Regions from separate parts of the Streptomyces sp. NPDC032126 genome, predicted to be linked through region 1. Evidence: riboswitches for the same ligand, from Rfam matches in the RefSeq annotation. Region 1 holds a riboswitch; each other region holds the start of a gene.

Region 1 (4,808 bases):
CCGACGCACCTGGGCACTCCTCGGCGAACTGGCCGAATGAGTACGCCTGTCGGGCCACCGGCCCGGCCCAACGCCCTCCACCCTTCAAGGAGAACTCATGACCACCGAGGCCACCGCAACGGATCTCCAGGCCTTCATCGACAACTGGCGGGAGTGGCACGACGCCCACGAGGCCCGGCTCGCCGCCCCGCACGGGTTCCTGGCGATCACCGGCCTGCACTGGCTCGACGACCGGCCGCAGCGCTTCCCCGACGCGCCCGGCACCTGGCGCACCGGCCCCGACGGAGTCGTCGTGAACCTCGCCGACGGTGAGGAACTGGTCGTCGACGGAACGCCGGTGCGGGGCGAACACCACTTCGGTGTGCTTCCCGAACGCGGCGGCGTCGACGCGGTCTGGGGCGACGCCGTCATCGAGGTCGCCAAGCGCGGCGGCAACGACATCGTCCGCCCCCGGCACCCGGACGCGCCGCTGCGTACGGCGTTCACCGGGACACCGGCCTACGCGCCCGATCCCCGGTGGGTCGTGAGCGGCCGCTACCTTCCCTTCGACGAGCCCCGCCCGACCACCGTGGGCGCCGCGGTCGAGGGCCTTGAGCACGTGTACGACGCTCCGGGCAGGATCGAGTTCGAGCTCGACGGACGTCAACTGTCCCTGACCGCGTTCCCCGGACATGGTGCTGGCCGGCTGCTGGTGCTGTTCACGGACGCGACCTCCGGAGTCACCACCTACGCCGCCAACCGCTCCCTGGCCCTCGAACCGCCCGCCGCCGACGGCAGCGTCGTCCTGGACTTCAACCGCGCCACGAACCTGCCGTGCGCCTACACGGACCTGGCCACCTGCCCACTGCCCCCGGCCGAGAACCGCCTTCCGGTGGCGATCGAGGCGGGCCAGAAGATCCCCCGCGAGCGCGGCGGGTCCTGAGCCGCGCTCAGTCCTGCACGGCGTCTCGGGCGGACAGCTCATGGGGAACGCGGCTGAGCCCCGCCCGTGCACGCCCAGGCACGGCTCGTCCCGGTTGCGGCATTGACGCACGACAAGTCCGCTCCGTACGATCAAGAACGGCATTGAGTGTCAGCGTCAAGCCCTGGCTGGCTGACCGGCAACCCTCCCGCGCGGTGGGGTGCTCCAGGTGAAAGCCCGGCGGGATCATCGATGATCCCGCAAGCGCGTGGCCCCCTTGAGCGGGCCCGGAGATGGGGAGGACCGGCATGCGTCGTCACAGCGATGACCTCAGCGCCTCCTTCGCCGTCGCCACGGTGTTCTCCCGGCTCTCGCGCCGCCGGCACATCGACCTGAAGCGCTCGACCAGCTGTCTCTGTCAGGCCTGACGGGCGTTCCCACCGCCGGTCGACGTCCGGCACCGGTCGTCGCCGCACCCGTCTCCGCCTGATCCCGCTCTTCTGCCGGATCCCCGTTTCCCCTGATCCCTGTCTGCACAGCGCTCCCCGCCACCGGCACCGCGCCGGCCGGGGCCGCACAGCCATGCGCGCCCGTGCCTCGTACGGCACCCCGTGCCTGGTGACATGAGGAGGAGAACCACTCCGTGACAGCACTTCCGGATTTCAGATCCCCCCGATGGGCGACGCTGACCGCCCTTCTCACCACCAGCGTGCTGCTGACCGCCTGCGGATCCGGCTCCGACGGCTCCGGCGACAGCAACGGCAAGCCGACGTCCGGCGGCACCCTGACCTTCGCGGTGGGTTCGGACGCCGGCTGCGTGGACCCGCAGCAGGTCGGCAGCAACGAAAGCATCTACTCGGTACGCCAGACCGTGGACTCCCTGACCGACCAGGACCCCGAGACCGGCAAGATCGTGCCGTGGCTGGCCAAGAGCTGGGACATCAACTCCGACGCCACCCAGTTCACGTTCCATCTGCGCCCGGGTGTCACCTTCAGCGACGGCTCCCAGCTGACCGCGCAGGTCGTCAAGGACAACTTCGACGCCGTGCCGAAGCTCGGCGCCCTCGGCGTCCTCGCCCAGGGCTATCTGAGCAGCGTCAAGAGCACCACCGCGGTGGACCCGCTCACCGTCAAGGTGACCTTCAAGGAGCCCAACGCCCAGTTCCTCCAGGCGACTTCGACCCACTCACTGGGCATCGAGTCGTCGGCGAGCGTCAAGAAGACCCCGCAGCAGAAGTGCAGCGACGGCGTCGTCGGGTCGGGGCCGTTCGTGCTGAAGCAGTACGTGCAGAACCAGTCGATCACCCTGGCCAAGCGCACCGGATACGCCTGGGGCTCCTCGCTGTGGTCCAAGAAGGGCGAGGCATACCTGGACAAGCTGGTGTTCAAGGTCGTGCCGGAGGCGGGGGTGCGGGCCGGCAGTCTTCAGTCCGGGCAGGTGGACGCGATCAGCAGCGTCGGCAAGGCCAACGAGGCGGCCCTCAAGGGCGGTCAGGTGACCCTCCTGCGCCGGGCCAACCCGGGCGTGGTGTTCGGGCTGGGGATCAACAACTCGCGGCCCGTCCTGAAGGACGTGAAGGTGCGCCAGGCGATCCTCGCCGCCGTCGACCGCAAGCAGATCGCCGATACCGTGTTCCCTACCGGCACCAAGCCGGCGACCAGTGTCCTGGCGCACACCACGCCCGACTACACCGACCTCTCCACGGACCTCGCCTTCGACGCGGCCAAGGCCAAGTCCCTGCTGGACGCGGCCGGTTGGCAGCCGGGCAGTGACGGCATCCGCGCCAAGGACGGCAAGAAGCTCAGCCTGGCCATCAGCTGGTTCCCCAACGCGGCCACCAACCAGCCCGCACTGGAACTCGTCCAGCAGCAGCTGAAGGCCGTCGGGATCGACGTGACGCTCAAGCAGGGCCAGGTCAGCCAGTTCGCCACCACCCTCCAGGGCGGCGACTTCGACCTGGTGTGGGGCAACGTGACCCGCTCGGACCCGGACATCCTGCGCAGCTCCTTCTCCACGCAGCTGGCCAACTTCTACCGCCTGCCCGCCAGTTCGCTGGACACCACACTGTCCGGGCAGGCCGCGACCACGGACACGGCCAAGCGCAAGCAGCTGGTGGCCGAGGCGCAGAAGCTGATCGTGCAGAACGCGTACAACGTGCCGGTGGTGGAGCTCCAGACCCAGCTGGCCGTGACGAAGAAGGTGCACGATCTCGCCTTCGACTCGGGCAGCCGCATCCAGCTGCACGACACCTGGATCGGCTAGCGCATGCGCCGCTATGTGATCAAGCGACTGGCGCAGGCGGTCGGGGTGCTGTGGGCGGCGTACACGGTGTCGTTCCTGGTGCTGGACTTCCTGCCCGGTGACCCGGTCACCGCGATGGCCGGTGCCGGGATGGACTCGGGGGACGTCGACCCGGCCCGGCTGGCCGCGCTGCGGCACGAGTACGGCTTCGACAAGCCGATCCTGGCGCAGTACGCCGACTATCTGGGCCGGGCGGTGCGCGGGGACTTCGGCGACGCGGTCTCCACGGGCCGCCCGGTGACCTCCACGCTGGCCGACGCGCTACCGCAGACCCTCCAACTGACCGGTGCCGCACTGCTGTTGGCGGTGCTGCTCGGCGGGGGTCTCGCGGTGGTGGCGACGTACACCTCGCGGCGGTGGCTGCGGCAGCTCCTGCTGTCGCTGCCCCCGCTGGGGGTGTCGGTGCCGACGTTCTGGGTGGGGCTGCTGCTCGTCGAGGTGTTCTCCTTCCGGCTGCACTGGTTCCCGGCATTCGGCAACGACGGACTGCGAGGACTGGTGCTGCCCGCCGTCACGCTGGCGATCCCGACCGGCGCGCTGGTCGCCCAGGTGCTGGCCAAGAGCCTGCTCACCGCGCTGGACCAGGCTTACGTGGAGACCGCCCGGGCCAAGGGCGCCGGCCGGTGGCGGGTGCATCTGCGGCACGCGCTGCGCAACGCGTCCCTGCCCGCGCTGACCGTCGTAGGCCTGCTGGTCGGGCAGCTGATCGCCGGTTCGGTGGTCGTCGAGACGGTGTTCTCCCGCGACGGCCTCGGCCGGGTGACCGCGGCGGCGGTCACCGTGCAGGACATCCCGCTGGTCCAGGGGGTGGTGGTGTTCGGGGCGCTGATCTTCGTGGCGACGAATCTGCTCGTCGACCTGATCTATCCGCAGCTCGACCCGCGGATCGTGGTGGCCTCGGACAGAAGGGCGAGCTTCGCATGAGTCAGAGCCTTGTCGACGACATCGACGACCCGGCCGACGCCGCCCTCGGCCTCGCCCGGCCGGTCGAGACAGGACCGAAAACGGCCTCGGCGCCGGGCCGCCGTGCGGACCTACGGCGGTTCCTGCTGCGCCGCCCCGGTCTGCTGCTGTCGGGGACCGTCCTCCTCCTGGTGGTGCTGGCCTCGTTCTGGCCGGACCTGTTCACCTCGCAGGACCCGTTGAAGGGGGTGCCCTCCGAGAACTTCCGTGCTCCGAGCGGCAGTCACTGGTTCGGTACGGACGAACTGGGCCGCGATGTCTTCTCCCGTGTCGTCCATGGTGCCCAACTCTCCCTCAAGGCAACGATCATCGCGGTCCTGGTCGCGTTCGTGGTCGGCGGACTACTCGGCGTGGTCGCCGGGTTCGTCGGCCGCTGGGTGGACGACGTACTGATGCGCTTCGTCGACGTCCTGCTGTCCATTCCCGCGCTCTTCCTGTCGCTCGCCCTGGTCACCGCGCTCGGGTACGGGACGGTGAAGGTGGCGTTCGCGGTCGGCATCGCCAGCGTCGCCTCGTTCGCCCGGGTGGCGCGGGCCGAGGTCCTGCGGGTGCGGCAGGCGGTGTTCGTGGAGGCGTCACGCGCGTGCGGGGCCCGCTGGTACTCGGTGCTGGGCCGGCATGTGCTGCCCAACGCCGCCGGCC
Region 2 (4,808 bases), on a different contig from region 1:
TTCCTGCTGTTCGTCCTGGGCATGTTCACCGGCTTCACCGGTTACTCGCTCCCGGACGACCTGCTCTCCGGCACCGGTGTCCGCTTCACCGAGGGCGCGATCCTGTCCACGCCGATCATCGGCACGTACATCTCGTTCTTCCTCTTCGGCGGCGAGTTCCCGGGCGGCGACTTCGTGGCCCGCTTCTACTCGATCCACATCCTGCTGCTGCCGGGCATCATGCTCGGCCTGATGGTGGCGCACCTGATCCTGGTCTTCTACCACAAGCACACGCAGTTCGCGGGCCCCGGAAAGAGCGAGAAGAACGTCGTCGGCATGCCGCTGCTGCCGGTGTACATGGCGAAGGCCGGAGGCTTCTTCTTCCTGGTCTTCGGTGTCATCGCGGCCATCGCGGCCATCGCGCAGATCAACCCGATCTGGGCCATGGGCCCGTACCGTCCGGACCAGGTGTCGACCGGCGCCCAGCCCGACTGGTACATGGGCTTCGCCGAGGGTCTGGTCCGCTACATGCCGGGCTGGGAGATCAACCTGTGGGGCCACACGCTCGTCCTGGGCGTGTTCATCCCGCTGATGCTCTTCGGGCTGGTCCTGGCGGCGATCGCGGTCTACCCGTTCATCGAGTCCTGGGTCACCGGCGACAAGCGCGAGCACCACATCCTGGACCGTCCGCGCAACGCCCCGACGCGCACCGCGTTCGGCGTCGCCTGGATCACGGTGTACATGATCGGCCTGGTCGGCGGTGGCAACGACCTGTGGGCCACCCACTTCCACCTGTCGATCAACGCGGTCACCTGGTTCGTCCGGATCGGCTTCTTCGTCGGCCCGGTCATCGCGTTCATCGTCACCAAGCGGATCTGCCTCGGCCTCCAGCGCCGGGACCGGGACAAGGTGCTGCACGGTCGCGAGACCGGCACCATCAAGCGCCTGCCGCACGGTGAGTACATCGAGATCCACGAGCCGCTCAGCCAGGAGCAGCTGCACACCCTCACCGCGCACGAGCAGTACCAGCCGGTCGCGATCGGCGCCACGGTCGACGAGAACGGTGTCGAGCGCAAGGTGAAGTCCACCGAGAAGCTGCGCGCCAAGCTCAGTGAGGCGTACTACGGCGAGGACTCGCAGATCGCGAAGCCGACCGTCGAGGAGTACAAGGAGATCACGAGCGGCCACGGCCACCACTGATCGCTGCGGCGTCGCCACGCCACGGTAGAAGGGCCCCGTCCGAACATCGGACGGGGCCCTTCCCCGTGCCCGGGGCTGGATAGGCTGGGATCACACTCTCTTACGACACCAGGAGCGGCTGATGAGCGCTGTGACCCCCGCTGGAGGCGACACCGCGGCGGGCCGTTCCTGGCCCGCCCTGCTGAACGGTCTGCTGGGCGGCCGGGATCTCTCCCAGGACGAGACCGCCTGGGCGATGGACCGCTTCATGAGCGGCGAGGCGACCGACGCGCAGATCGCCGGCTTCATGGTCGCGCTGCGGGCCAAGGGCGAGACCGTCGAGGAGATCACCGGCCTGGTCCGCACGATGTACGCGCACGCGAACGTGATCGAGGTGCCCGGTGCGACCGTCGACATCGTCGGCACGGGCGGCGACGGCGCGAAGACCGTCAACATCTCCACGATGTCCTCCCTGGTGGTCGCCGGCACGGGCGCGAAGGTCGTCAAGCACGGCAACCGCGCCGCGTCCTCGGCCTCCGGCGCCTCGGACGTCCTGGAGAAGCTCGGCGTCAACCTCGAACTCACCCCGACACGGGTGGCCCAGGTCGCCGACGAGGCCGGGATCACCTTCTGCTTCGCGGTGAAGTTCCATCCGGCGCTGCGTCATGTGGCGGCCGCCCGCGGGCAGTTGGGCATTCGCACGGCCTTCAACGTGCTCGGCCCGCTGACCAATCCGGCGCAGGTGAAGGCGCAGGCGGTCGGCGTCGCGGACCCGCGTATGGCGCCGGTCGTCGCGGGCGTCTTCGCCGAGCGCGGCAACTCCTCCCTCGTCTTCCGCGGCGAGGACGGCCTCGACGAGCTGACCACGACCGCTCCCTCGCGGGTCTGGGCCGTGCGCGACGGCAAGGTGTCCGAGGAGGTCTTCGACCCGCGCGAGGTGGGCCTGGACCTGGTCCCGGTGGAGGCCCTGCGCGGCGCGGACGCCGCGTACAACGCCGAGGTCGCCCGCCGTCTGCTGGACGGCGAGCGGGGCCCGGTCCGGGACGCGGTGCTGCTGAACTCGGCGGCCGCCCTGGTGGCCCTGGACCAGACGGACGCCCCGCTGGCCGAGCAGATCCGGGCCGGTATGGCGAGGGCCGCGGAGTCGATCGACTCGGGCGCGGCGAAGCGGACGCTGGAGCGCTGGGTGGCGGCCAGCAACGCGTAGCGGTCGTACGGTGTCGTCCCGCGATCCGGACACGGGTTGCGGGGCGACGATCAGTTCGCGTACGTTCCTGTACCAGGTCATGAGTGACAGTCATGAGGCCCCGGCCGACTGTCCGGCAACCCTCCGTCCGTGGCGGGGTGCCCCGGGTGAGGACCAGGCCGTAGGCAGCGAGGTCTACGGCAAGCGCGGGCCCCTCTCGAAACCAGGGGTCCTGGTCGTTCGAGGGAGTCTTCCGTGAGCAAGCGAATGCGATAGGGCCGCAGAGCCCCGCCTCCGCGCACCCTCTTTCTCTTCTTTGCATGCCCTGCTTCGGCATGCCCTCTCACGGGAGTTCCCCATGTCTGTCTCCACCGCTGCCGCCACTCAGACCATTTGTGCCCCGCTGCCCGTTCTGGGCAGGGATGTCACCGTCCCGCTCGTCACCGGCGGCGAGGTCACCTACGCGGCCCTCGACTACGCCGCCAGCGCCCCGGCGTTGCAGCGCGTCTGGGACGACGTCGCCGCCTACGCGCCCTACTACGGCAGCGTCCACCGCGGGGCCGGGTACCTCTCGCAGCTGTCGACCGACCTGTTCGAGAACGCCCGCAGGACCGTCGCCGAGTTCCTGGACTGCCGCGCCGACGACCAGCTCGTCTTCACCCGCTCCACCACCGACTCCCTCAACCTGCTGGCCCGGGCCCTGCCCGCCGACTGCCAGGTCTTCGTCTTCGAGACCGAGCACCACGCCTCCCTGCTGCCCTGGACGAAGGCCCGGGTCACCTACCTCGACGCCCCGAGCACCCCGCAGGAGGCCGTGCGGACCCTGGAGCACGCCCTCGCCGCCCGTGACCCGTACGGCCCCGCCCTGGTCTGTGTCACCGGCGCCTCGAACGTCACCGGCGAGCTCTGGCCCGTACGGCAGCTCGCGGCCGCCGCCCACGCCCACGGCGCCCGGATCGTCCTGGACGCCGCCCAGCTGGCCCCGCACCACCCCGTGTCCGTACGCGACCTGGACGTCGACTGGGTCGCCTTCTCCGGGCACAAGCTGTACGCCCCCTTCGGCGCCGGAGTGCTGGCCGGCCGTGCCGACTGGCTGCGCGCGGCCGAGCCGTACCTCGCGGGCGGCGGCGCCAGTCGCAAGGTCACCCGGCGGCAGGACGGGGGAGTGGACGTGGAGTGGCACGAGAGCGCCGCCCGCCACGAGGCCGGCTCCCCGAACGTCATCGGCGCCTACTCCATCGCCTCCGCCTGCAAGGCCCTGACGGAGGCCGGCTTCGACACGCTGGTCGCCCGCGAGCGGCACCTGATCCAGAAGGTGCGGGAGGGCCTGGCGGACGTCCCCGAGGTCCGCATCCTCTCCCTCTTCGGCGACGACGCCCCGCGCGTCGGCGTGATCTCCTTCGTCGTCGAGGGCTGGAACAGCTCCCACTTCGCCGCCGCGCTCTCCGCCGAGTACGGCATCGGCGTCCGCGACGGCCTCTTCTGCGCCCACCCCCTGGTCCGCACCCTCCTGGGCAGCGACCCCCAGACCCAGGGCGAGTGCGGCGCCCCCGAGGCGGCCCCGGGCGAGAAGTCCCTGAACGCGATCCGCGTCAGCTTCGGCGCGGGCACCCCCGACGAGCACGTGGAGCGCTTCGTGACCGCGGTGCGGGAACTGGTGCGGGACGGCGCGAAGTGGCGGTACCGCACGGAGGACGGCCGCTGCGTCCCGGCGGTCTGACCGGCGGGCGCCGGACCGGCGGCCCTAGGAGACGGCGTTCACGAGTCGAGGCCGATCGCGAACGCCGCCTCCAGGTCGTGCTGCGAGTACGTGCGGAAGGCGACGTGCGTGTCCGTGCCCTCGACGCCCGGGATCTTGCTGATCCGCCCGGGGATGACCTCGGCCAGGTCCTCGTGCTGCTTCACGCGGACCATCGCGATCAGGTCGTAGGTCCCCGTCACCGAGAAGACCTCGCTCACGCTGTCCAGCGAGGCGATCTGTTCGGCGATCTCCGGAATCCGGTCCACGCTGGTCTTGATCAGAACAATCGCGGTGATCACGGCTGGTTCTCTCCCTCGGGGGCCGGTGCAGCTGGGGCGGCCTTCACTCTAGTCGGCCGCCCGAAGCGCGCCCACGCGTAGAGGAAGCCCGTCCCGAAGCCCACCAGGTGCGCCAGATACGCCACCCCGGGCCCCTCGCCGGCCCGCCCCGCCGCCAGCCACTGCAAGGCCGCCCAGCAGGGCAGCACGACCCATGCGGGGAACCGCAGCGGCAGGAAGAACAGGAACGGCAGAAGACTGGTCACCCGCGCCCGGGGAAGCAGGAACAGGAAGGCCCCCAGCACCGCCGAGATCGCCCCGGAGGCTCCCACCAGCGACTGCTCGGAGGAGGCGTTGGCGGCCGCGTACCCCAGCAGTGCGAGATAGCCGCAGCCGACGTAGAAGAGGGCGAACTCCACCCGGCCCATGCGGCCCTCGGTGAGCG
Region 3 (4,808 bases), on a different contig from region 1:
CGCCGACCTGGTCGTCGACGGCCCGGCCGGGGTCGTCGCACTGCTGCGGGACCTCGCCGCTCAGCTCGGCTGAATCGCGCGCAGCGCCTCGAGCTGGTCCAGGAACCACTGCGCCGGGGGCAGGGCCGTCGCCGCCGCCGCGAGTCTCTTCGAGCGTTCGGCGCGCTCCTCCGGCTTCATCGTCAGGGCCTCGTGGAGCGCGTCGGCCGTCTCCAGGATGTCGTAGGGGTTCACCACGATCGCGTCGTCGCCCAGCTCCCAGTACGCCCCCGCCTCCCGCGACAGCACCAGCGCGCAGCCCCCGTCCGACACCACCGGGACCTCCTTGGCGACCAGGTTCATGCCGTCCCGGATCGGGTTGACGAGGGCCACGTCCGCGAGGCGGTACGCGGCGAGGGAGCGGGCGAAGTCGTCCTTGAGGTTCAGCAGGACCGGGGTCCAGCCCGGGGTGCCGTAGCGCTCGTTGATCTCCTGCGCCACTCGCGCCACCTCGGCCGTGTAGTCGCGGTAGACGGCCAGGTCCTGGCGGGAGGGGTAGGCGAAGGCCACATGGACGACCCGCTCGTGCCACTCCGGGTGGTCCTCCAGGAGCTGCCGGTACGCCAGCAGGCCCCGCACGATGTTCTTCGACAGCTCCGTGCGGTCGACCCGGACGATCGTCCTGCGGTCCCCCTCGCCGCCGATCTCCTCCCGCAGCTCCGCGATCCGCTCCTCCACGTCCGGCTGGTGGGAGCGGGCGCGCAGGAACTCGGCGTCGGCGCCGAGCCCGTACACACCGATCCGGGTCCTGCGCACCGGAGGGACGCCGTCACGCAGGTGTTCGACGGTCTTGACCGGGTCGCCCGCCGGCCAGCTCAGGGTGATGTCGCCCCGGCCGGTGGCCTCGGCGCAGGCCATGAAGGCACGCGCCCAGCGATAGGTCAGGAAGCCGAGCTGGTCCGCACCGAGCATCCCCCACACGAGCTGCCCGCGGATGTCCTCCGGGAGGATCTCGAAATACTCCACCGGCGCCCACGGCGTGTGCGAGAAGTGACCGATGCGCAGGTCGGGGCGCAGGTCACGGAGCATCCCGGGGACCAGACAGAGGTGGTAGTCCTGGACGAGGACGGCCGCGCCCGGCGCCGCCTCCTGCGCCAGCGCCTCCGCGAAGGCGCGGTTGTAGCGCTCGTACGACGCCCACCGCCGCCGGAACTCCGCGTCGAAGACCGGCTCCAGCGGGGTCTGGTACAGCATGTGGTTGATGAACCACAGGACGGAGTTGGCGATGCCGTTGTAGGCGTCCTCCAGCACGTCGGCGGGGACGGCCAGCATGCGGGTGCCGGGCTCGGCCACCCCGCGCCGTACCGCCTCCCGGTCGCCGTCGGACAGCGCGGCGCACACCCAGAGCGCGCCGGCCTCCGGCCCGATCGCCGACAGCCCGGAGACCAGCCCGCCCCCGCCGCGTCTGGCCGTGAGCGAGCCGTCCTCCCGCACTCCGTACGAAACCGGGCCGCGATTGGACGCGACCAGCACCTCAGCGCCGTGCGTGGAAGCCATACGCCTCAACTTAGCCCTACCGCGAAACGCTCAAACGTACGGTTCCGCTCGGTGGGCGACCGTATACGGAGACGTACCGGCTTCAGGCCACCTTGCGGGCGGCGTACTCGGCGATCTCCACCATGGGCGGCCGCTCCTCCGTGTCGACGGAGTACGTGCGGGGTTCGAAGCCCTCCTCGCCCCGCTCGAACTGGGTGAGGGAGGGGCGGACGAGGTGACCGCGGGCCAGCCGGAGCTGGGCCGTGCGGTAGATCGCCGCCGCCATCCGGCCCAGCGCCTGCCCGTCCTGGTGACGGTGCTTGCGCACCCCCACGTCGACCTGCGCCAGGGCGTCCAGACCCACCAGGTGCAGGGCGTCCACCAGCATGCCCAGCTCCACGCCGTAGCCGACGGGGAAGGGCAGCTGCTCCAGCAGGCCGCGGCGGGCCGCGTACTCGCCGCCGAGCGGCTGCACGAAACCGGCCAGTTGCGGCCAGTGCATGTTCAGCAGCGGGCGGGCCATCAGCTCGGTCACCCGGCCGCCCTGGCCCGCGGCGCCGGCCAGCGGACGGTCGTACATGCCCTTGACGAGATCCACGCCCGGGTCGGTGAACAGCGGGCCGACGATCCCGGTGACGAAGTCGGAGGAGAACTCCTTCAGGTCGGCGTCGATGAAACAGACGATGTCCCCGGTGGTGACCAGCAGGGACCGCCACAGCACCTCGCCCTTGCCGGGCAGGGCCGGGATGCGCGGCAGGATGTCGTCGCGGTGGACGACCCGGGCACCCGCGGCGGCGGCGACCTCGGAGGTGCGGTCGGTGGATCCGGAGTCGACGACGACGATCTCGTCGACCAGCGGCACCTGCCGCATGAGGTCGTGGCGGATCACGGCGACGATGTCCCCGACCGTCTCCTCCTCGTTCAGCGCGGGGAGCACGACGGACACGGTCTGCCCGGTGGCGCGCTTGGCCGCCATGACCCGATGGAGCGGGCGATCGGCGACGGACCAGGAGCGGGTGGCCAGCCAGCGCTCGACTTCTTCCAGCACAGTCAGCGGCTCCTCACGGGTTGTCTCGCGGTTCGGACGACTCTCTCAACTGTCCTGGCCGTCGGTTACAGTCTTGAACAACGCTGATGACCATCGCATGTCGGTGGATGTCGGCGCCCAAAAAGTTCATACCGCTCATCCAGAGGGGCAGAGGGACACGGCCCGATGAAGCCCCGGCAACCCTCCAGTCGGTTCTCGTAGATCAGTGTTTGATCGTTCCGCGAGGCTCCCGGCTAGGGAAGGTGCCAAATCCGTCTCACGGCGAGGTGCGTCGTGAGGAAGATGAGGAGAAAGGGCCTCGCCTCACATGGCTGCGCAGACTGTTGCAAGCACCACTGATTCCACCGTAGACCTCGGTCCCGCCGCGGCGCTGAGCTGTCGCGAGTGCGGCCACCGCGTGCCGCTCGGCCCGGTCTTCGCGTGCGAGGAGTGTTTCGGCCCGCTCGAGATCGCCTACGACTTCTCCGCGTACGACAGCGAGGAGCTCCGCAAGCGCATCGAGGCGGGCCCCGCGAACATCTGGCGGTACGCGCCGCTGCTGCCGGTCCCGGCCGACGTGGCCGACAAGCCCAACATCAACCCCGGCTGGACCCAGCTCGTCAAGGCCGACAACCTGGCGCGCGAGCTGGGAGTGACCGGCGGGCTGTATGTGAAGGACGACTCCGGCAACCCGACGCACTCCTTCAAGGACCGCGTCGTCGCCCAGGCGCTGGAGGCCGCGCGGGCCTTCGGCTTCACGACCCTCTCCTGCTCCTCCACGGGCAACCTGGCCGGTGCCGTCGGCGCCGCCGCCGCCCGCGCCGGCTTCCGCTCCTGCGTGTTCATCCCGCACGACCTGGAGCAGGGCAAGGTCGTCATGGCCGCGATCTACGGCGGCGAACTCGTCGGCATCGAGGGCAACTACGACGATGTGAACCGCTTCTGCTCGGAGCTGATCGGCGACCCGGCCGGCGAGGGCTGGGGCTTCGTCAACGTCAACCTGCGGCCGTACTACGCCGAGGGCTCCAAGACGCTGGCGTACGAGATCTGCGAGCAGCTCGGCTGGCGGCTCCCCGACCAGCTGGTGGTGCCGATCGCCTCCGGCTCCCAGCTCACCAAGATCGACAAGGGGCTCCAGGAGCTGATCAAGCTCGGGCTCGTCGAGGACCGGCCGTACAAGATCTTCGGCGCGCAGGCCGAGGGGTGCTCGCCGGTGTCGGTGGCCTTCAAGGCGGGGCACGACGTGGTGCGGCCCCAGAAGCCGAACACCATCGCCAAGTCGCTGGCGATCGGCAACCCGGCGGACGGCCCCTATGTGCTCGACATCGCCCGCCGTACCGGTGGTGCGGTGGAGGACGTGACCGATGAGCAGGTCGTGGACGCGATCAAGCTGCTGGCGCGGACCGAGGGGATCTTCGCGGAGACCGCCGGCGGTGTGACGGTGGGTGTGACGAGGAAGCTCATCGAGAACGGTCTTCTCGACCCCACGCTCACGACCGTCGTACTGAACACCGGTGACGGCCTCAAGACCCTCGACGCGGTGGCCGGCACCGGCCTCACCGCCACCATCCGCCCGAACCTGGACTCCTTCCGAGAGGCTGGCCTCGCATGAGCGTCAACGTCCGCATCCCCACCATCCTGCGCACCTACACGGGCGGTCGGGCCGAGGTCTCCGCGGAGGGGGCGACCCTCGCCGAGGTCATCGCCGACCTGGAGAAGAACCACACCGGCATCGCCGCACGGGTGCTCGACGACCAGGGCAGGCTGCGCCGGTTCGTGAACGTCTACGTCAATGACGACGACGTGCGTTTCGAGCAGGGCCTGGAGACGGCGACCCCGGACGGCGCGGGTGTCTCCATCATCCCGGCCGTCGCGGGCGGCTGATCATTACCTTCGGTAACGGGAGTTACCGAGAGTTCATCGAATTGCCCCCTCCGTGAGAGAAGCGGAGGGGGCAATTCTGTGTGATTGAGCGCGGTACAGTTGGGGAACGCGCTCCCGGCCCCCCGGTTGGAAGCCCTTGATTTCTGCCTTACACCCGACAAGAAGTAGCCAAACTGTGCGCTTCTTTCGCGGCTTTTGTTCCCTTTGTGGGGCCCGACTTGACCCGAAGTCAGGGCAATTGTCCCCACATTCCGGGCCTGTCGTGCCCAGAATTCTCGTCCGATTGACCTGTTGCAGACGGCAGTTGGACAGATACATTCAGCCGCGGTCGACGCGTTCCGGCGCACGCCCCCAACCAAGACTGGGGGGTGAGGTCTGACCC
Region 4 (4,808 bases), on a different contig from region 1:
GACCTCCCGCCGTCACATCGATCTGCTGCGCGTCTGCAGCGCGATCAGGTCCCAGGGCTGAGCCGCGCCCGTCCCGTGCCGGCGGCGCCCCGCGAGCAGGGCTCGCACCCGCCCGGCGCCCACGGCTGAGCCGTGCTCCCTCGAAAGACGTCGCTTCCGCCGCGCGTACGTCCGCGCCCGCTCCCGGGGAGAGTCATGACCGTCACACCGCTGGCCGCCCACGCCTCCGACCGACCCGCACCCGCCTTCCGGGGCCGGATCGGCCGGGACGCGCGCAGCGGCCACTACGCCGTTCCGGGCCGCTACCGCCTGCATCTGTCGACCGCCTGTCCCGACGGCCTGCGCATCGCCATCACCCATGGCCTGCTCGGCCTGGACACCATCTGTCCCGTCACCTTCCTGCCGCCCGTCCCCGACCGCCCCGAGGGCGGCCACTCGGCGCTGCGGCCGCTGTACGAGGCCAGCGCCCACCGGTACGCCGGTCCGGCCGTCGGACCGGTGCTCAGCGACGACTGGTCCGGACGGATCGTCAGCACCCACGCCCCCGACATCATGCGCGACCTCGACCGCCGGTTCGGCGGTGACCGTCTCCCGCTCTACCCGTGCGGCGCGGAGCCGGAGATCGCGGAGGTCGAGCGGATGTGCGCGGGGGGCGTCGAACAGGCGGCGCAGCGCGCCGGATCGGCCGGCGGCGAGCCGACGGAACGCGGCCTGGCGCTGACGACGCTGCTGGAGACGCTGGGCGCCCTGGACCGCGGGCTCGACGGACGCACCTATCTGATGGGCGATCACATCACTGCGGCCGACGTCGAGTTGTGGGTCACCCTCGTCCAGCTCGACACCGTGCACCGTTACCATTTGGACGCCTCCGCCGTCCAGGGCATCGCCGGCCACCCCGCCCTGTGGGCCTACGCCCGCCGCCTGGCCGCCCACCCGGCCTTCGGCACCCACCTCGACCTCGACGGCATCCACCGCCGTCACCACGCCCGCTGCCAGGGCCTGGAGGCGGCCGGAGCGGCCGTCCAGATCCTGGACTGGGCGGCACACTCGACCCCTTGACCGTTCCACCTGGTGGACCGGCGTTGACATGTGTTCGGGCCATTGACTTAACTACGGCCCAGAACGGTCATGAGTGTCGGCGACAAGCCCTGGCTGGCTGACCGGCAACCCTCGCATCGCGGTGGGGTGCCCCAGGTGACGACCGGACCGAAGACGCTTCGGTAAGCGCGAGGCCCACAGGGCCGGAACAGTGACGGTGACTCCATGTACGCAGCTCCCAGAACGGCAGCACGCCGCTCTCCGGGCTGCGTACGGCCGTACGCGAACCCCCTCGTCGCCGATCGTGCCGTCGATCTGCTCCGCGTGAACAGCGCACTGTGTACCGCACCGGGCCGCGCCCGCTGTCGGGGCTGACACCTCCCCGCAGTCCCCGCACCCCCTGACGAACACCGCCCGCGCGGTGTGCCGTTGTCCTCCTCGCCCCGGGTACCTCGCCGTCGTTCGCGCTCCCGCGCGCCGTCGCGCTGCCGGGGTGTTCCCACCCAGCCGGAGCCCACCATGAGTGAACCCCCTGGCGCCACCGTGACCCTCCCCGAGGCACGGCCCGCCGACGAACCGCCGAAAGCCCTCACCGCCCAGCGCGTACTGCCGCTCCGACGGCCGGGACGTTGGATCGCCACCGCGGTCGTCCTCGTGCTGGTCGCCCAGTTCGCGCACGGACTGGTCTCCAACCCCTTCTACCAGTGGGACCGCTTCGGCTACTGGTTCCTGCGGCCGAACATCCTCGACGGACTCCTCATCACCCTCGAAGTCACCGCCTACAGCGCCGTGCTGGGTCTGGCCGGCGGCATCCTGCTCGCCCTGGCCCGGCTGTCGAAGAGCCCGGTGCTGCGCGCGGTCAGCTGGACCTACGTGTGGGCGTTCCGCTCCATCCCGCTCATCGTGGTGCTGATCTTCCTCTACAACTTCAGCGCCCTGTACAAGACGCTGAGCATCGGTGTCCCCTTCGGCCCGGCCTTCTTCAGCTTCGACGAGTCCCGGCTCGCCACCGACATCGCCGTCGCCGTCGTCGGCCTGAGTCTCAACGAGGCCGCCTACGCGGCCGAGGTGGTCCGCGGCGGCATCCTCTCCGTCGACCAGGGCCAGCACGAGGCGGCCTCCGCCCTCGGTCTGCCGAAGGGCTACCAGTTCCGCAGGATCGTCTTCCCGCAGGCGCTGCGCTCCATCATCCCGAACTACGTCAACCAGCTCATCGGCCTGATCAAGGGCACCTCGCTGGTCTTCTACGTGTCCCTGCTCGACCTGTTCGGCACCGCGCAGTCCATGGGCTCCACGTACCCCGGCGACATCGTGCCGCTGCTGCTGGTCGTCACCGTCTGGTACCTGATCCTGACCAGCGTCGTCTCCGTCGTCCAGTTCTACGTCGAGCGGTACTACGCCCGCGGGGCCACTCGCACCCTGCCGCCGACGCCGCTGCAAAAGCTCCGCACCGGTCTCACCGACCTGCGGGCCCGTATCCGCCGGGAGGCCGCCGTATGACCGCCAAGACGCTCGACGCCCTGGCGGACGTCGAGGCCGCCACCGTCGAGGTCCACGACGTGCACAAGTGGTACGGCACCCACCGCGTGCTGAACGGCGTCGACCTGACCGTCCGCCCCGGCGAGGTCACCGTGATCCTCGGCCCCTCCGGTTCCGGCAAGTCCACCCTGCTGCGGGTCATCAACCACCTGGAGAAGCCCGAGATCGGCTACGTCAGCATCAACGGCGAGCTGATCGGGGTGAAGCGGCAGGGCGACCGGCTGAAGGAGCTCAGCGAGCGGGCCATCCTCACCCAGCGCGGCCGGATCGGGTTCGTCTTCCAGAACTTCAACCTGTTCCCGCACCTGACGGTCCTGGACAACGTGGCCGCCGCCCCGGTCGCCACCGGCCGGCTCGGCAAGCCCGAGGCCCAGGCACTCGCGCGGGAACTCCTCGGCCGGGTCGGTCTCGCCGACAAGACCGGCGCCTACCCGCGCCAGCTCTCCGGTGGCCAGCAGCAGCGCGTGGCCATCGCCCGCGCGCTCGCCCTGCGCCCCGGCGTCATCCTCTTCGACGAACCCACCTCGGCCCTCGACCCCGAACTCGTCGGCGAGGTCCTCGCCGTCATCAAGGACCTGGCGACCAGCGGCACCACCCTCGTCATCGTCACCCACGAGATCGGCTTCGCCCGCGAGATCGCCGACCGGGTCGTCTTCATCGACGGCGGCAGGATCATCGAGCAGGGCCCGCCCTCCGAGGTCCTCGACCGGCCCCGGCACGAGCGCACCAGGGACTTCCTCAGCAAGGTCCTCTGACCCGCCGCACCCCTCGACCTCCCCCCACATCGTCCTCACCACCTCCAGCGACAAGGAACAGCCATGTCTGCCCACTTCACCCGACGCAGCCTGATACGCGGCATCACCGCGGCGACCGCCGTCGCCTCCCTGGCCACCGGGCTCGCCGCCTGCGGTGGCGACAGCGACGCGGCCACCGCGGCGAGCGACACCGCCGGCACGGTCACCGTCGGCCGGCTGTCCAACGGCGCCGCCAAGGAGACCACCCTCACGGTCTCCGAGGTGGACTCCATCAGCGCCGAACTGCCCGACGCGATCAAGAAGAGCGGCAAGCTGGTGATCGGCTCCGGCACCCTGCCCTCCGGCGCTCCGCCGCTCGGCTTCGTGGGCAGCGACCAGAAGACCCTCACCGGCTCCGAGGTCGACCTGGCCCGGCTCGTCTCGGCCGTCCTCGGCCTGCAACCCGAGGTCAAGCGATTCACCTGGGAGAACCTCTTCGTCGGCATCGACAGCGGCAAGGTGAACGTCGGCTTCTCCAACATCACCGACACCGAGGAGCGCAAGCAGAAGTACGAGTTCGCCTCCTACCGCAAGGACGACCTCGCCTTCGAGACGCTGAAGTCCTCCCCGTGGACCTTCGACGGGGACTACAAGGCTCTCGCGGGCAAGACCGTCTCCGTCGGCGCGGGCACCAACCAGGAGCGGATCCTGCTGGAGTGGAAGAAGAAGCTGGAGAGCGAGGGCAAGAAGCTCACCATCAAGTACTTCCAGGACAACAACAGCCTCTACCTGGCCCTGAACAGCGGCAAGATCGATGCCTACCTGGGCCCCAGCCCCAACCTCTCCTACCACGTCACGCAGACCGCGAGCACGCCCAACGCGACCAGGATCGCGGGCCAGTACTCCGGCGCCGGCGCGAGCCTCCAGGGGCTGATCGCGGCCACCGCGAAGAAGGGCAGCGGCCTCGCGAAGCCGCTCGCCGACGCGATCAACTACCTGATCAAGAACGGCCAGTACGCCAAGTGGCTGGCCGCCTGGAACCTCTCCAACGACGCTCTGCCCACGTCCCAGATCAACCCGCCCGGACTGCCGCTCGACAACTCCTGACCATCGTGCGCGGGGGACTCCGCCGCCGCCCCACGGCGGAGTCCCCGCGCCGGACACCCGACCCCCGCGGGCCGGCGATCCCGTACGGACCTCCAGGAAGGCATCCTCGTGTCCTCAACTCCCCCTGCTCACCTCCACCTTGCCGTCGCCCTCGACGGCACCGGCTGGCACCCCGCCTCCTGGCGCGAGCAAGTCGCCCGTCCCCGTGACCTGTTCACCGCCGCTTACTGGGCGGACCTCGTCGCCGAGGCCGAGCGCGGGCTGCTCGACTTCGTCACCTTCGAGGACGGACTCGGCCTGCAGTCCTCGCGGTACGGCGAGCCGGACGGCCGTACCGACGAGGTACGGGGCCGCCTCGACGCCGTACTGATCGCCTCCCGTATCGCGCCC

The links. Region 1 has a riboswitch for S-adenosylmethionine ahead of ACZ5NW_RS08055 (putative leader peptide). Riboswitches for the same ligand answer to the same signal wherever they lie in the genome.
Region 2: linked by a shared signal. The riboswitch ahead of ACZ5NW_RS10570 (aminotransferase class V-fold PLP-dependent enzyme) and the one ahead of ACZ5NW_RS08055 (putative leader peptide) in region 1 are both predicted to bind S-adenosylmethionine.
Region 3: linked by a shared signal. The riboswitch ahead of thrC (threonine synthase) and the one ahead of ACZ5NW_RS08055 (putative leader peptide) in region 1 are both predicted to bind S-adenosylmethionine.
Region 4: linked by a shared signal. The riboswitch ahead of ACZ5NW_RS21090 (amino acid ABC transporter permease) and the one ahead of ACZ5NW_RS08055 (putative leader peptide) in region 1 are both predicted to bind S-adenosylmethionine.

What each region holds. Positions count from the first base shown of each region.
Region 1 covers NZ_JBVIMA010000001.1:1,897,085-1,901,892, reverse strand. The annotation lists gene ACZ5NW_RS08065 (LLM class F420-dependent oxidoreductase) at 1-40, shown strand, start outside; gene ACZ5NW_RS08060 (DUF1684 domain-containing protein) at 98-922, shown strand; SAM riboswitch class IV at 1,062-1,174, shown strand; gene ACZ5NW_RS08055 (putative leader peptide) at 1,210-1,329, shown strand; gene ACZ5NW_RS08050 (ABC transporter substrate-binding protein) at 1,545-3,164, shown strand; gene ACZ5NW_RS08045 (ABC transporter permease) at 3,168-4,127, shown strand; gene ACZ5NW_RS08040 (ABC transporter permease) at 4,124-4,808, shown strand, end outside.
Region 2 covers NZ_JBVIMA010000002.1:450,145-454,952, reverse strand. The annotation lists gene qcrB (cytochrome bc1 complex cytochrome b subunit) at 1-1,179, shown strand, start outside; gene trpD (anthranilate phosphoribosyltransferase) at 1,301-2,365, shown strand; SAM riboswitch class IV at 2,441-2,557, shown strand; gene ACZ5NW_RS10570 (aminotransferase class V-fold PLP-dependent enzyme) at 2,703-4,064, shown strand; gene ACZ5NW_RS10565 (Lrp/AsnC family transcriptional regulator) at 4,103-4,384, opposite strand; gene ACZ5NW_RS10560 (rhomboid family intramembrane serine protease) at 4,381-4,808, opposite strand, start outside.
Region 3 covers NZ_JBVIMA010000012.1:22,648-27,455, reverse strand. The annotation lists gene otsB (trehalose-phosphatase) at 1-73, shown strand, start outside; gene ACZ5NW_RS34005 (alpha,alpha-trehalose-phosphate synthase (UDP-forming)) at 61-1,536, opposite strand; gene ACZ5NW_RS34000 (glucosyl-3-phosphoglycerate synthase) at 1,619-2,563, opposite strand; SAM riboswitch class I at 2,696-2,852, shown strand; gene thrC (threonine synthase) at 2,871-4,154, shown strand; gene ACZ5NW_RS33990 (MoaD/ThiS family protein) at 4,151-4,426, shown strand.
Region 4 covers NZ_JBVIMA010000005.1:354,473-359,280, reverse strand. The annotation lists gene ACZ5NW_RS21100 (putative leader peptide) at 1-61, shown strand, start outside; gene ACZ5NW_RS21095 (glutathione S-transferase C-terminal domain-containing protein) at 196-1,059, shown strand; SAM riboswitch class IV at 1,125-1,233, shown strand; gene ACZ5NW_RS21090 (amino acid ABC transporter permease) at 1,558-2,538, shown strand; gene ACZ5NW_RS21085 (amino acid ABC transporter ATP-binding protein) at 2,535-3,332, shown strand; gene ACZ5NW_RS21080 (transporter substrate-binding domain-containing protein) at 3,396-4,418, shown strand; gene ACZ5NW_RS21075 (LLM class flavin-dependent oxidoreductase) at 4,527-4,808, shown strand, end outside.